Regions from separate parts of the Arthrobacter sp. CDRTa11 genome, predicted to be linked through region 4. Evidence: riboswitches for the same ligand, from Rfam matches in the RefSeq annotation. Region 4 holds a riboswitch; each other region holds the start of a gene.

Region 1 (3,201 bases), 610 kb from region 4:
CACCCGTGAATACTTCGATCTCACCTACCAGTTACTGGACATCGTCTTCGCGCTGGTGCCGGTCCTGCTGGTCATCTACTTCCTGTCCGACCAGCGGCAACCGGGGGCGGGGGACGGCGCACATGCAGGTTCGGCCTTCCGGAAGCTTGGCTTCAACTTCGCCAGGCCCGGCCGGGACATGCTGCAGGGTCTTGGACTTGCCGCCCTGATCGGCATCCCGTCACTTGGCCTCTACGCGGCAGGGCGGGCATTAGGCATTACCACTGCCATCATTCCCAGCGCCCTGGATTCCTACTGGTGGACGGTGCCGGTGCTGATCCTGTCCGCCGTGCGGCACGCGGTGGTGGAGGAAGTGATTGTGGTGGGCTACCTGATGGACCGTTTCGGCAAATTCGGCTGGAGCATGCCCCTGGCAATCTTCGCCAGCTCCATGCTGCGCGGCAGCTACCACCTCTACCAGGGCTTTGGGCCCTTCATCGGCAACGCCGTGATGGGGGTGGTGTTCGCCTGGCTCTACACCCGGACAAAGCGGGTGATGCCACTGGTGATTGCGCACGCTCTGTTGGACATTGTGGCGTTCGTTGGCTTCAGCCTCTTTGGGTCTGCCGTAGGCCTCGGGTGAGGTGGGAGAAAACCAAGGAGCGACGGCGGCGTTAAAGTAATTCGGCCGCCATCGGCAGGTGACGTCATTGGCACCCGCTGATGGCGGCCGAAGTTTGTTCCCAGCGGCCGTTGACCGGCCGGGGGAGGGCTTAGATGGTGACTGCCCCGGAGGCGGTTTCGAACGTGACGGAAAGGATGCCGGGGGTTCCATGCGGAGCCACCCATTCCACTGCTACATCCTCAAGCGGCTTTTCGACAGGTTCGCCGAGCCATTCGGTCACCCGTTCCGCCGAGCCGGCAATGGTCAGGCAGGACATCTTGACGTTGCTTTCATAGGCGTTGGACGGGTGCAGGGCGGGATCGCCTTCCCACTTGAGCATGTATGGGACCTGGGGATCGGCGATGAGGCCCAGGATTCCGATCTGCTTCCACACAAGTTCGCGGCCGTCGGGGAACTTCCGGTTGCCGTTGACGGCAGAGCGTCCCAGCCGGCGTTCGAACGGGGCGAGGTCGTCCACTTCGACGCACCAGCCCATCCAGCCGCCGCCGGCGGCAGAGCGTGCACGCACGGCCTGTCCGAACGGCGCTTTGTCCGATGCCGGGTGGTCAAGGACCTCCACTACTTCAAGGTATTTGTGGCCCGCGAGTGGAATGATCATGTTCCGGGTTCCGAAACGGGGGTGCACTCCACCCTTCACGGCTTCGACGCCGAGGGCGGACGAAATTCGTTCGGTTGTGGCAGCCAGGCCATCGTGTTCACAGGCGTAAGAGACGTGATCCATGCGCATGCCCTTCATCTTGGCACTTTGTGATCGGGCTCTCAGCTAAGGGTAGCCTTACCCGCTTTCTACTTTGTGTCATGAGTGGACATTGGCCCGGAAACCATGGTTAGGAAGTCTGCTGACTATGGCCCTGCGGATGCAGCCGGGCGGTCGCCGGCACCTGGGCTGCAGGCCGGGAAAGTCATAACCAGTCACACTCTTGGTCAAGAGGCATGGCTGTTTCGTACACTCGAAGCAGGTCATGAGTGCCAGTGACAGCCCCGGCTTGCTGGCCGGCAACCCTCCTTCCGCGGTGGGGTGCCCCGGGTGAAGACCTGGCCTGCCGGTCACTTGACGGCGGGCAAGCGCGTAGAAAAGGTCCTCACATGACGATTACCGTCTCCCGCACCGCCGTACCTGAAAACGGAGTGGTCCAGTTCGCCACCATCGGCGGACTCGAACTCGAAGCCGGAGGTTTCCTGCCGGATGTCACCCTGGCCTATGAAACCTGGGGCACACTCAACCATGACGCCTCCAACGCCATCCTGATCGAGCACGCCCTGACAGGCAGCACCCACGTCACGCGGGGCGACACCGATGAACCGGGCTGGTGGGAACAGCTGGCCGGCCCCGGTGCTCCGGTGGACACGGACAGGTTTTTTGTGGTCTCCGTGAACATCGTGGGCGGCTGCTACGGTTCCACCGGACCGTCGTCGCCTGCCCCTGACGGAAAGCCGTGGGGCTCCCGCTTTCCCTTGGTGACACTGCGGGACAGCACGGTTGCCGAGGCGCGGCTGGCTGACCTGCTGGGCATCCAGAGCTGGTTCGCCGTCCTGGGCGGCTCCATGGGCGGCGCGCGTGCCCTGGAATGGGCCCTGACCTACCCTGAGCGGGTAGAGCGGTGTGCCGTGGTATCGATCGGCGCCGCGAGCACGGCGGAACAGATTGCCTTCGCCCAGGCCCAGACCCTCGCGATCCGCCAGGATGCCAACTTCAACAACGGCGACTACTACGGCGGTCCCTCTCCGGAGGACGGCCTGGCCCTGGCCCGACGGATAGCCCACATCACCTACCGCTCGGCCCGGGAACTTGACGGCAGGTTCGGACGCTTGGCCCAGGCACCCGAAACACCATTCCAGGCACCGGCTCTGGGCGACCGCGGCCGCTATCAGGTGGAAAGCTACCTGGACCACCAGGGCAACAAGCTGGTCCAGCGCTTCGACGCCAACAGCTACATCGCCATCACCGAGGCCCTGATGAGCCACGACGTTTGCCGGGGGCGCGGTTCCCTGGACGAGGCCCTGGCCACGGCGACAGCCCGGTTCTTTGTGGCGGCCGTGGACAGCGACAGGCTCTACTTCCCGTCCCAGTCACACGAGTTGGCGGCAGCCCTGCCGGGCGACGTTGATGTGCACATCATTGAATGCCCCATCGGCCACGACGGCTTCCTCACCGAAATCGGCCAGCTGGGCAGCCAGCTCAGGACGACGTTCCTGGTCTAAGAAGAAGTCCTGCCCGGAAAGTTCCTGGCACGGAAAGTTCCTTGCCCAGGAAGTTCCCGGGCTGGAAACCTCCTGGGCCGTGAAGTTTTTTGCGTCAGCCGTTCATGATCTCCGCCCGGCGCGCCATGTACTCATCCATGGCCATTTCGCCGTTGCTGTACTGCTGGTCAAGTTCTGCAAGCTTGCGGGCACGGTAGCCCTGCGGGGCCGACGGCAGCGGGGGAGTGGAGGGGGCCGCAGGCTTCTGCGGTTCCTGTTCCCGGTCCCGGGGAGGCACTGGCTGGCCGTACGGCGGGCGTTGCTGGTCCGGCGTCGGAAGCTGCTGGCCCGGCAAT
Region 2 (3,201 bases), 1.5 Mb from region 4:
AGGAGGTGACAAACGGGTAGGTGCCGTGGTCCACGTCCAGGAAGGTGGCCTGGCCGCCTTCCATGAGCACTACCTTGCCCTCATCCAGGGCCTTGTTCAGGACCAGTGTGCTGTCGATGACCAGCGGCCGGAGACGCTCGGCAAAGGAGAGGAAATATTCAACAATCTCCTCAACATCGATGTCGCGGCGGTTGTAGACCTTGACCAGGAGCTCGTTCTTCTGGCGGAGCGATCCTTCCACCTTCTGGCGGAGGATGGATTCGTCGAAGACGTCCTGGACACGGATGCCCAGCCGGGCCACCTTGTCCATATAGGCGGGCCCGATGCCCCGGCCCGTGGTTCCGATGGCGCGGCTGCCGAGATAACGTTCAGTGACCTTGTCCAGCACCTGGTGAAAAGGCGCCACCAGGTGTGCATTGGCGGAGACGCGCAGTTTGGAAGTGTCTGCACCGCGGGCCTGCAGGCCTTCAATTTCCTGGAACAGGGCTTCAAGGTTCACCACGCAGCCGTTGCCGATGATGGGAACCGCATTGGGGCTGAGAATGCCGGCCGGAAGGAGCTTGAGCTCATACTTCTCACCGCCTACGACGACGGTATGCCCGGCGTTATTGCCGCCGTTGGGCTTAACCACATAGTCGACGCGGCCGCCGAGGAGATCAGTGGCCTTGCCTTTTCCCTCGTCGCCCCATTGGGCTCCTACGATCACGATAGCTGGCATGGGATCCTCCCCCATTCGTTCGGGCTGCATTCCGGTTGATCCACCCTGGTGAGGCAGCAGGTGTTCAGCCGGAAGTCAACGCCGTTCATGAGAATGCCCCGACGGCTACAGTCTGGCGGGCACAGTTGCGGTGGCCTGCCAGGCAAGAGTTCGGGGCTCTTACCAGCCAAGTTTAGCGGATCCCCGGGTTTCTCTACTCGTTCGCAGCAGGCGGGCCCTGGGTTTCTTCGCGCCTGCCACCCGCCCATCCCATGAAACAAACCGGCTGAAACAAACCGGCTGAAATAATCTGGCGAAGTCTTGCCCGCACCCGGCAGATGCCATTAAGTGAGAGTACCCATCCGGAGCGGCCGAGAGACCTGGCTCGCTGACGCCGCAGCAACCACGGGTGCAGGGACAATCCTGTCCGCTGGTGCTACTGCCAGGACCGATGGAAAGGAAGTATCCATGTCCCTCAACACCGACTACATCCAGGTCACGCACGCAGGTTCCCTGCCCCGAACCCCGGAACTCATCGCCGCCAATGCCGCCAAGGAATCCGAGGGCATCACGCCCGAATTCCTGGAGCTGCTGGAGGCCTCGGTGGCGGATGTGGTCCAGCGGCAGAAAGACCTCGGCGTCGACATTGCGAACGACGGCGAGTACGGGCACACCATGTCCACTTCCGTTGATTACGGCGCGTGGTGGAACTATTCCTTCGCCAGGCTGGGCGGCCTGGAACCCACCGACGTGGACAGGTGGAAGGACCCCGTGGTGCATCGCTCGTCCCCGGGGCACATTGTGCTGACCTCGTTTCCGGACCGCCGGGACCGGCTGGCTTTCAACGACGCATACACCGATCCGTCCTCGGGCATCCTGGCGCACCGCAAAAGCGTGACGCAACCGAAAATCGCGGGACCCCTGACCTACACGGGGCATGACCTGGTGGCCTCCGATGTCACCAACCTCAAAAAGGGACTGGCTGCAGCCGGCCTGACCGAAGGCTTTCTGGCGTCCCTGTCCCCCGGTTCGTGCGCCAGGGTAGCCAACGAGTACTACAAGTCGGACGAGGAACTGCTGTACGCCTGCGCCGATGCCATGCGGGAGGAATACAAGGCCATCATCGACGCCGGCCTGACGGTACAGCTCGATGACCCCTCCCTCGCGGAAAGCTGGGACCAGATCAACCCCGAGCCATCGCTGGAGGACTACCTCAAATTCATCCAGCTGCGCATCGAGGCCACCAACTGGGCCCTCCGCGACCTGCCCCAGGAACAGATCCGCCTCCACGTCTGCTGGGGTTCCTGGCATGGGCCGCACACCACGGACATTCCGTTCGGGGACATCGTTGGATCAGTCCTGCAGGTCAACGCCGGGGCCTACTCGTTCGAGGCCGCCAACGTCCGGCATGAGCATGAGTGGCGGGTGTGGGAAAACACCAGGCTTCCGGAGGGCAAGGCCATCATTCCCGGGGTGGTCTCACATGCAACCAACGTTGTGGAACACCCGGATCTCGTCGCTGACAGGATTGTCCGCTTCGCCGAACTGGTGGGCCGGGAGAACGTTATTGCGTCCACGGACTGCGGGCTGGGCGGCCGTGTTCACCCGCAGATCGCCTTCGCCAAACTGGAGGCTCTCGGCGAGGGCGCCCGGCGCGCCAGCCAGCGTCTTTGGTAGGTGCAGCGATCCAGCCGCCCTGTGCCTTCCATCACGGGAAGGCCTTGGGCGCGCCTGCGTTTTGCGGGGCTTGCTAAACTGATAAGGACCGACCAGGAATCGGTCCACTCCACATTTCAAACCATCCCGGAACCTGCCGCGCCACGGTGCGCCCATTTTCCGGATTGGCAGCATCACCGAGCCCCGCAGGAGACATAGCAATACATGACAGCCCTGGCACCTGAATCTTTTCGCGAGCAGCTCATGAGCCGCCGTTACGAACCCAACGTCGCAGCCGTCAACGAGCTGTGCGATTCCCTGCAGAGCGTCAAGCCGGACACCCAAGTTCCCTACGTTGACCCCATGCACGACGTAGATGAATGCCGCATTATCAGCCTGTACTCGAACATCGGCGAAGCGGACAAGTCCGGATTCATTACCGCCGGCGACGACGACGCCGCCACCCGCATGCTGGGCGTCCAGTGGAAACTGGGCCTGCGTCCGGAGTTCGTGATGCCGTGGAACGTCCACCCGTGGCACACCCCTGGCGAGCCCAACGGCAAGTTCACGCCGGACCAGATCGCCTCCGGCCTCAAGCCGCTGCTCAAGTTCCTGGCCCTCGTGCCCCGGGCTTCCGTCATCGTGGCACACGGCACCGAGGCCAACCGCCTGGCCAACCTGCTGCTGAAGACCGAGGTGCCCCTGCTCTGGCGCCGCGGCCTGAAAACCTACAAGGTCCGTTCCCTCAGTGGCCGTGCCTTCGCCGGTACCCCGGCCCGGCAGGAACAGTATCTTGAAGAAATGCACGTGGCCTATGCGGATGCCATGGCGCGCACAGGCCTGACGAA
Region 3 (3,201 bases), 2.5 Mb from region 4:
CCGGTGTGGCGCATGAGCTGCTTCACGGGGCCGTCGATGAATTCCTTGGTGCCCAGGATCGCCCCGCCCATGACACGGCCCTGGCCGTCGATGTGCTTGGTGCCGGAGTAGACAATGACGTCCGCGCCCAGCTGGCCGCAGCGCTGCAGCAGGGGAGTGGCAAAGACATTGTCGACGACGACGGTGGCACCGGCCGCATGCGCCAGTTCGCTGACTGCCGCGATGTCCACGATTTCCTGCATCGGGTTGGACGGCGACTCGAAGAAGACGGCGGTGGTGGGCTGGGACAACGCGTCACGCCACTGGTCCAGGTCCGGGCCATCCACAAAGACGGTCTCCACGCCCCAGCGCGGCAGGATCTCGTTCAAAATCACGAAACAGGAACCGAACAGCGAGCGGGCCGCAACCACGCGGTCACCGGCAGCCAGCAGGGCACCCAGGGCGGTGAAAACGGCGGACATTCCCGACGCCGTCGCAAAGCATGCCTCGGTGCCCTCGAGGAGGCGGAGCCGTTCCTGGAAGGTGGCTACGGAGGGGTTGCCGTAGCGTGAGTAGACAAAGCGTTCGTCCTCGCCGGTGAAGGCGCGTTCGGCGGCGGCGGCCGATTCGTAGACGAACCCGGAGTTCAGGAAGACCGGCTCGGCGGTCTCCTGGAAATTGGTGCGGTCCAGCCCGCCGCGGACTGCCTGGGTGTCAGGGCTCCAGCCGGCGGCATCTTCGTTGAATGTCACTTAGTTCGTTCCCAGATTCGTAGGCAGGCCGCGGTTCTTCCAGCCATTGACGGTGCGTTCGCCGTAGCGGTCCGGCTCGCCTTCAAAGCCCTCAAGGACGTTGTAGGACGTGTAGCCTGCCTGGGTGGCGGCGATGGCTGCAGCTATGGACCGGGCCCCGGAGCGGCACAGGAACACCAGTTCGGTGCCGGCGTCCTCGGGTGCCTGTTGTGTCAGGTCAGTGATGAAATCGGGGTTGGGGATGCCGCCCGGGAACGTCCACTGGATGAAGAGGGGATCGTTGTCCGTTGCCTTGGTGTCCGGGATGCCAATATGCGCCCATTCGCCCTCAGTGCGCACATCCACCAGGATGGCGCCCTGCTCCAGCTTGGTCCAAGCTTCCTGCGGGGTGAGGTCTCCTGCGTAGCTCATGCGTGGCCCTCGCCGTCGAATTCGAGCTCTTCCCCGGCAGTTTCGAGATCGTCCACGGCAGTGGCGACGGCGGCATCCGCGGAGGCGATCGCAGCCGGGAGGACCAGGGCCTGCGCCACGATCACGCTGCTGCCGTTAAAAGTTGCGGCCGGGCTGCCGTGCAGGACGTAGCCCTCCTCCAATGCGGTTGAAATCCGCTCACAGAAGGAGCGGTCATCCGGCCCCGTGATCAGTCGGTAGGACAGCTTTTCTTCTGTGGCAGGTGCGTCTGTCACGACGGATCTCCTTCTCTCACGCTTGCAGCTCGAATTTTTCGATATGCCGAGTATTCACCTGAGGCACCCCGCCGCGAAAGGAGGGTTGCCGACCGGCCAGTCAGGGCTTGGCGCCGGTACTCATTACTGCCCAAAAACGTAACACCTGCCCCGCCGCCCCGCACCGCCGCCGTCGTCATGTTGCGTAACCAACGCCATGCCGGACAATCACGGTATGGGGAAACAGCAGGATATGGCTAAACGCTCTGTACGGAAACACTGTGTGGGGAAACAGCGGGAAGGCCGTCAGTGCTGAGCGCGCAGCGCCTGACCGCGGGCGTGATGGCTGTTGCCTCCCTTGCCTTTGCACTGGCAGGCTGCCGGGACCCCTTCGCCCCGCCGCCGTGCGGGCCGCCGGAATACTTTGTCTCGCCGTCGGCCGTTCAGGCCGGCGGGCAGGTGACGGTCTCCGCGCAGGACACTACCTGCGACGCGCTATACGGCGCGGATGCGCGCATCCAGGTTACGGTGACGGACGCTGCGGGGCAGACGGTCCTGGAGGAGCTCGCTCCCATGACCGACGACGGCGCCTTCACCTTTGTCTTCACCGTTCCGGACACCATGGCTGCCGGAGAGGGCGGCGTCAGCGCTGTCCCGTACGGCGTGGACTGGTGTGATGACACCGGCGTTAACAACAGGGCCGACCCGGGCACCCTGAGCCTGGAACGTGCCTCCTGCGCCCACCGCCTGGTCCCGCTCACAGTGCACGCGGCTCCTCCAGCCTGAGGCTCCTCCAGCCTGAGGCGTCAACGTAGGTTGACGGCCAGAGCATCGTCAACTAATGTTGACGCCGTGGAGGTGGACCGAATGAAGACACTCGTTGGATCGATGGATGGAAAGGGCCCTGCCGAGGCACTCTATGCCGTGGCGGAGCTGCAGAAGGAAGTAGGGCGGGCCGAAGCTGCACTGGTCAGGAACGCCCGCCAGGCCGGGCTCTCCTGGGAAGCGATCGCCCTGTGCCTGGGTGTGAGCAAGCAGGCAGTTCACCGGAAGTACGGCAAGCGCTGACCCATCAACGCGGTTCGTCTGGGTCCCTCCCGGGTTCCTTGCGCCTGGCGCGCCGCAGTTTTCAGGCCTTGAGGATGAGCGCCTCGCCCTGGCCTCCGCCGCCGCAGAGGGACACAACCCCAGTGCCGCCGCCACGCCGCTGCAGAGCCAATGCCTGGTGCAGCACCAGCCGTGCGCCTGAGGCGCCTACGGGGTGGCCCAAGGCGATGGCGCCGCCCTCGGCGTTGATCCGCTCCGTGCTGACGCCCAGGTCCCGGGCCGACTGGATGATCACGGACGCGAAGGCTTCATTGATTTCGATGAGGTCCAGGTCAGCTACGCCGAGTCCTTCCGCTGCCAGGGCGCGTTCGATGGCGCGCGACGGCTGGGAATGCAGGGAAGCGTCCGGGCCTGCGGTCTGGCCGTGGCTTCGGATCTCGGCGATCCAGCTGAGCCCGGCACGTTCCGCGGCGGCTTTGCTGGCAACCACGACGGCGGCCGCGCCGTCGGAGAGTGGAGAGGCGGATCCGGCGGTGATAGTGGCTGACGCCGCCGCGGAGAAGGCGGGCTTCAGCGCCGCCAGTGCCTCCGTCGTCGTACCCGGACGGATGCCTTCATCGGAATCCACCATCAGTGCGGGACCGCGGCGCTGCGGTACTTTGACGGGCGCGATCTCTGCAGCAAACAGGCCGGCGGACCTGGCCGCCTCCGAGCGCTGATGGGACGTGGCGGCAACCTCGTCCTGGTCCGCCCGGCTG
Region 4 (3,201 bases):
ATTGCCTCGAACAGTCTCGAGATTGAACGTTCCGTAACTGATGCGGATCTGGTGATTGGATCGGTGCTCATCCCCGGTGCCAAGGCTCCCAAGCTTGTGAGCAATGATTTGGTTTCTCGAATGAAGCCCGGGAGCGTCCTTGTGGACATCGCTGTCGATCAGGGGGGCTGCTTCGAGGACACGCGGCCCACTACGCACGAGGAACCTACGTTCCGCGTACACGATACGGTGTTCTATTGTGTCGCCAATATGCCAGGTGCGGTTCCCAGCACTTCCACCTACGCGCTGACGAACGTCACGCTGCCGTACGCCATCGCCTTGGCAAACCTGGGCGTCAAAAAGGCCCTCGAAAAGGACGCGGCACTGGCCGCCGGGCTCAATATCGCAGCAGGCAAGGTCACGAACAATTCGGTGAGCGACGCCCATGGGCTTGAGCTCGCTCCTTGGTCGGAACTCGTCAACGCCTAACGCTTTTCTTGGTCGCCTGCCCCGCCCCGCACGAGGGGGTGGGCAGGCGACTCCGGCTGGCAGGGCTGATGTAACGACAAGGCCATACTGCTCCTCGCTACCAAATGCCCTCATACATGATTCTGAGGTGAGCCCCTGCAATAGGCTGGTTCCGCTATTGGCGCTTACGGTTTGAACGCAGATTTGGTTGCCCAGATGCAGCGACGTGCGTAGGGCAGCGAGGTTTTGAACTGGGCTACGAGCAGTGTCACATAGCCACCTTTTTTGGGGCTGTCTGACAGCAAAACCGTGGCGCGCTCCGAAACAGGGCTCTGCCCCTTCTTCTGGCGTAGGCCTGGTTCGCTGGGTTCCGTCCGGACTAACCGGTTGCCTGGGCTGGCCCAAGTTGACTACCCGCGGCGGCCGTAATTCTTCCCTTCCCGCCTGGCGCATCTGACCTAACCAACGTATCGATCACCACCAAGATAAGGACTCTTTCCCATGAACGCAGCAGGCGGACGTCTCGTTGTAGACGTTCAAACCCGAAAGGAATTGGACTCTGCCCTGGATCAAGCGGTGGACCGCCTGAAGCCGGCGGCCATGTCTGAACGCATTGGCATTTCGGTGACTCGGCTCGCTCCGGGCCGCTATGAAGCGCGTCTGAGTTGCGACGTCCCCCCCGGCGTGATTATCGAAAGGTGGGGGAGCCCGCTGCAATAAGCGGGTGGCAGAAAGTGTCGCAGTTGCGCCGGTCAGCGGTCTGTTGAATATCATCTCCCCGGTGCCTGAAGTACCGTGCACACCGTCTGACGGCGAGACCAGCGCGAAGCCTGCGGCAACCTTCGCCAGAAGTGGCAGTGGCGCAGACGTCAGCCCCGTCAACCATTCTTGATGGCGAAGGGGCAGATAAAAGGCTGGCGAAAGCAACGCGATGGCGGAACTTGAGGCATTTATGCGCCCCTTCCGGAGGAGAAGGCGGGGCGTCGTGGCATTTCAGATGCTTTCGGATTTACCGCACCCACAACAACTAGATCTGCAAGGTCATATCCGTCGTAGCCGTCCCCGAAACAGTCCGGTGTTCCTACACTGGGGACAGGTTATGAGCGCCAGCGCCAAGCCCCGGCTCGCTGGCCGGCAACCCTCCATCCGCGGTGGGGTGCCCCGGGTGAGGACCTGGCTGTCCGGCAATGGCCGGATGGCAAGCGCGGCCCGTGGTGCTCCCAGCATGCCCCGGGCCCATGTCATAGGAGCCTTGAATGTCCAACGGATGGTCCTTCGAAACCCGCCAGATCCACGCCGGGCAGGAGCCGGATTCTGCCACTGGCGCCCGGGCATTGCCCATTTACCAGACCACGTCCTTCGTGTTTCCCAGCGCCGAGAGCGCGGCCAACCGTTTTGCCCTGGCCGAACTGGCGCCGATCTATACGCGCATCGGCAACCCCACCCAGGATGCGGTGGAGCAGCGGATCGCCAGCCTCGAAGGAGGCCTGGCAGCGCTGCTGCTCAGCTCCGGCCAGGCGGCGGAGACATACGCGGTCCTGAACATCGCCGAAGCCGGGGACCACATCGTGGCCAGCCCCAGCCTCTACGGCGGCACCTACAACCTCTTCGCGCACACGCTGAAGAAGTTCGGCATTACTGTCACGTTCGTGGCGGACCCGGACAACCTGGACCAGTGGCGTGACGCTGTGCAGCCGAACACCAAGCTCTTCTTCGCCGAGGTGGTGTCCAACCCCCGCCAGGATGTCCTGGACATTGAGGGCGTCTCCGAGGCCGCCCATGAGGCAGGCGTGCCGCTGATCGTCGACAACACGCTGTCCACGCCGTACCTGATCCGGCCGCTGGAATGGGGCGCGGACGTTGTGGTCCATTCGGCCACCAAATACCTGGGCGGCCACGGCGCAGCGATCGCAGGCGTCATCGTGGACTCCGGCAAGTTCGATTTCAGCAAGGACCCGGAGCGGTTCCCCGGCTTCAACACCCCGGACCCCACCTACAACGGGCTTGTCTACGGCCGCGACCTCGGCGAGGGCGGCGCCCTGGGCGCCAACCTGTCCTACATCCTCAAGGCACGCGTCCAGCTCCTGCGGGACCTGGGGGCGGCGGTATCCCCGTTCAATGCCTTCCTCATCGCGCAGGGCCTGGAGACCCTGAGCCTGCGGGTGGAACGCCACGTGGCCAACGCCGGCGAAGTGGCCCGCTGGCTGGAAGCGCGTGACGACGTCGAATCCGTCGCCTACGCGGGCCTCCCCTCAAGCCCCTGGTACGAGCGTGGGCGCAAGTACGGCCCCAAGGGGACGGGTGCCATCGTGTCCTTCAATCTTGCCGGCGGCGCCGAGGCGGGCAAGCGGTTCGTGGACGCGCTGGACCTGCACTCACACGTGGCCAATATCGGGGACGTCCGGTCCCTGGTCATCCATCCGGCCTCCACCACCCACAGTCAGCTCTCTGCGGAGCAGCAGGCCGTGGCCGGCGTGACCCCGGGACTGGTCCGCCTCTCCGTGGGCATCGAGCACATCGATGACATCCTGGCAGACCTTGAAGCTGGCTTCCGTGCCGCCAAGGAGGCCAGCGGCGCCTGACCAATGGCCTGTAGCTGGGGCTTTTAGCGGACCTTGCGGGGAGTTCTAGCCGGCATAGAGTAGAGCCGCTACGCGGTCCGTGCATACCGATTTTGGGAATTCGTGGCGGTCTAGAGTTCAAACCCCGGATAAAGGCGCTAACGAGGCAGATGCAACTCCGGCCAGTGCTTGT

What was found. Region 4 has a riboswitch for S-adenosylmethionine ahead of F8G81_RS10165 (bifunctional o-acetylhomoserine/o-acetylserine sulfhydrylase). Riboswitches for the same ligand answer to the same signal wherever they lie in the genome.
Region 1: linked by a shared signal. The riboswitch ahead of metX (homoserine O-acetyltransferase MetX) and the one ahead of F8G81_RS10165 (bifunctional o-acetylhomoserine/o-acetylserine sulfhydrylase) in region 4 are both predicted to bind S-adenosylmethionine.
Region 2: linked by a shared signal. The riboswitch ahead of F8G81_RS03420 (cobalamin-independent methionine synthase II family protein) and the one ahead of F8G81_RS10165 (bifunctional o-acetylhomoserine/o-acetylserine sulfhydrylase) in region 4 are both predicted to bind S-adenosylmethionine.
Region 3: linked by a shared signal. The riboswitch ahead of F8G81_RS21925 (DUF1737 domain-containing protein) and the one ahead of F8G81_RS10165 (bifunctional o-acetylhomoserine/o-acetylserine sulfhydrylase) in region 4 are both predicted to bind S-adenosylmethionine.

The regions. Positions count from the first base shown of each region.
Region 1 is NZ_CP044532.1:1,641,070-1,644,270, forward strand. It holds gene F8G81_RS07400 (CPBP family intramembrane glutamic endopeptidase) at 1-622, shown strand, start outside; gene F8G81_RS07405 (VOC family protein) at 753-1,391, opposite strand; SAM riboswitch class IV at 1,623-1,738, shown strand; gene metX (homoserine O-acetyltransferase MetX) at 1,751-2,866, shown strand; gene F8G81_RS07415 (hypothetical protein) at 2,961-3,201, opposite strand, start outside.
Region 2 is NZ_CP044532.1:726,483-729,683, reverse strand. It holds gene F8G81_RS03425 (adenylosuccinate synthase) at 1-718, opposite strand, end outside; SAM riboswitch class I at 1,053-1,155, shown strand; gene F8G81_RS03420 (cobalamin-independent methionine synthase II family protein) at 1,166-2,374, shown strand; gene F8G81_RS03415 (uracil-DNA glycosylase) at 2,579-3,201, shown strand, end outside.
Region 3 is NZ_CP044532.1:4,798,799-4,801,999, reverse strand. It holds gene F8G81_RS21935 (O-succinylhomoserine sulfhydrylase) at 1-731, opposite strand, end outside; gene F8G81_RS21930 (rhodanese-like domain-containing protein) at 732-1,142, opposite strand; gene F8G81_RS21925 (DUF1737 domain-containing protein) at 1,139-1,417, opposite strand; SAM riboswitch class IV at 1,431-1,545, opposite strand; gene F8G81_RS21920 (hypothetical protein) at 1,706-2,182, shown strand; gene F8G81_RS21915 (AsnC family protein) at 2,264-2,464, shown strand; gene F8G81_RS21910 (acetyl-CoA C-acyltransferase) at 2,526-3,201, opposite strand, start outside.
Region 4 is NZ_CP044532.1:2,249,311-2,252,511, forward strand. It holds gene ald (alanine dehydrogenase) at 1-468, shown strand, start outside; SAM riboswitch class IV at 1,543-1,658, shown strand; gene F8G81_RS10165 (bifunctional o-acetylhomoserine/o-acetylserine sulfhydrylase) at 1,704-3,029, shown strand.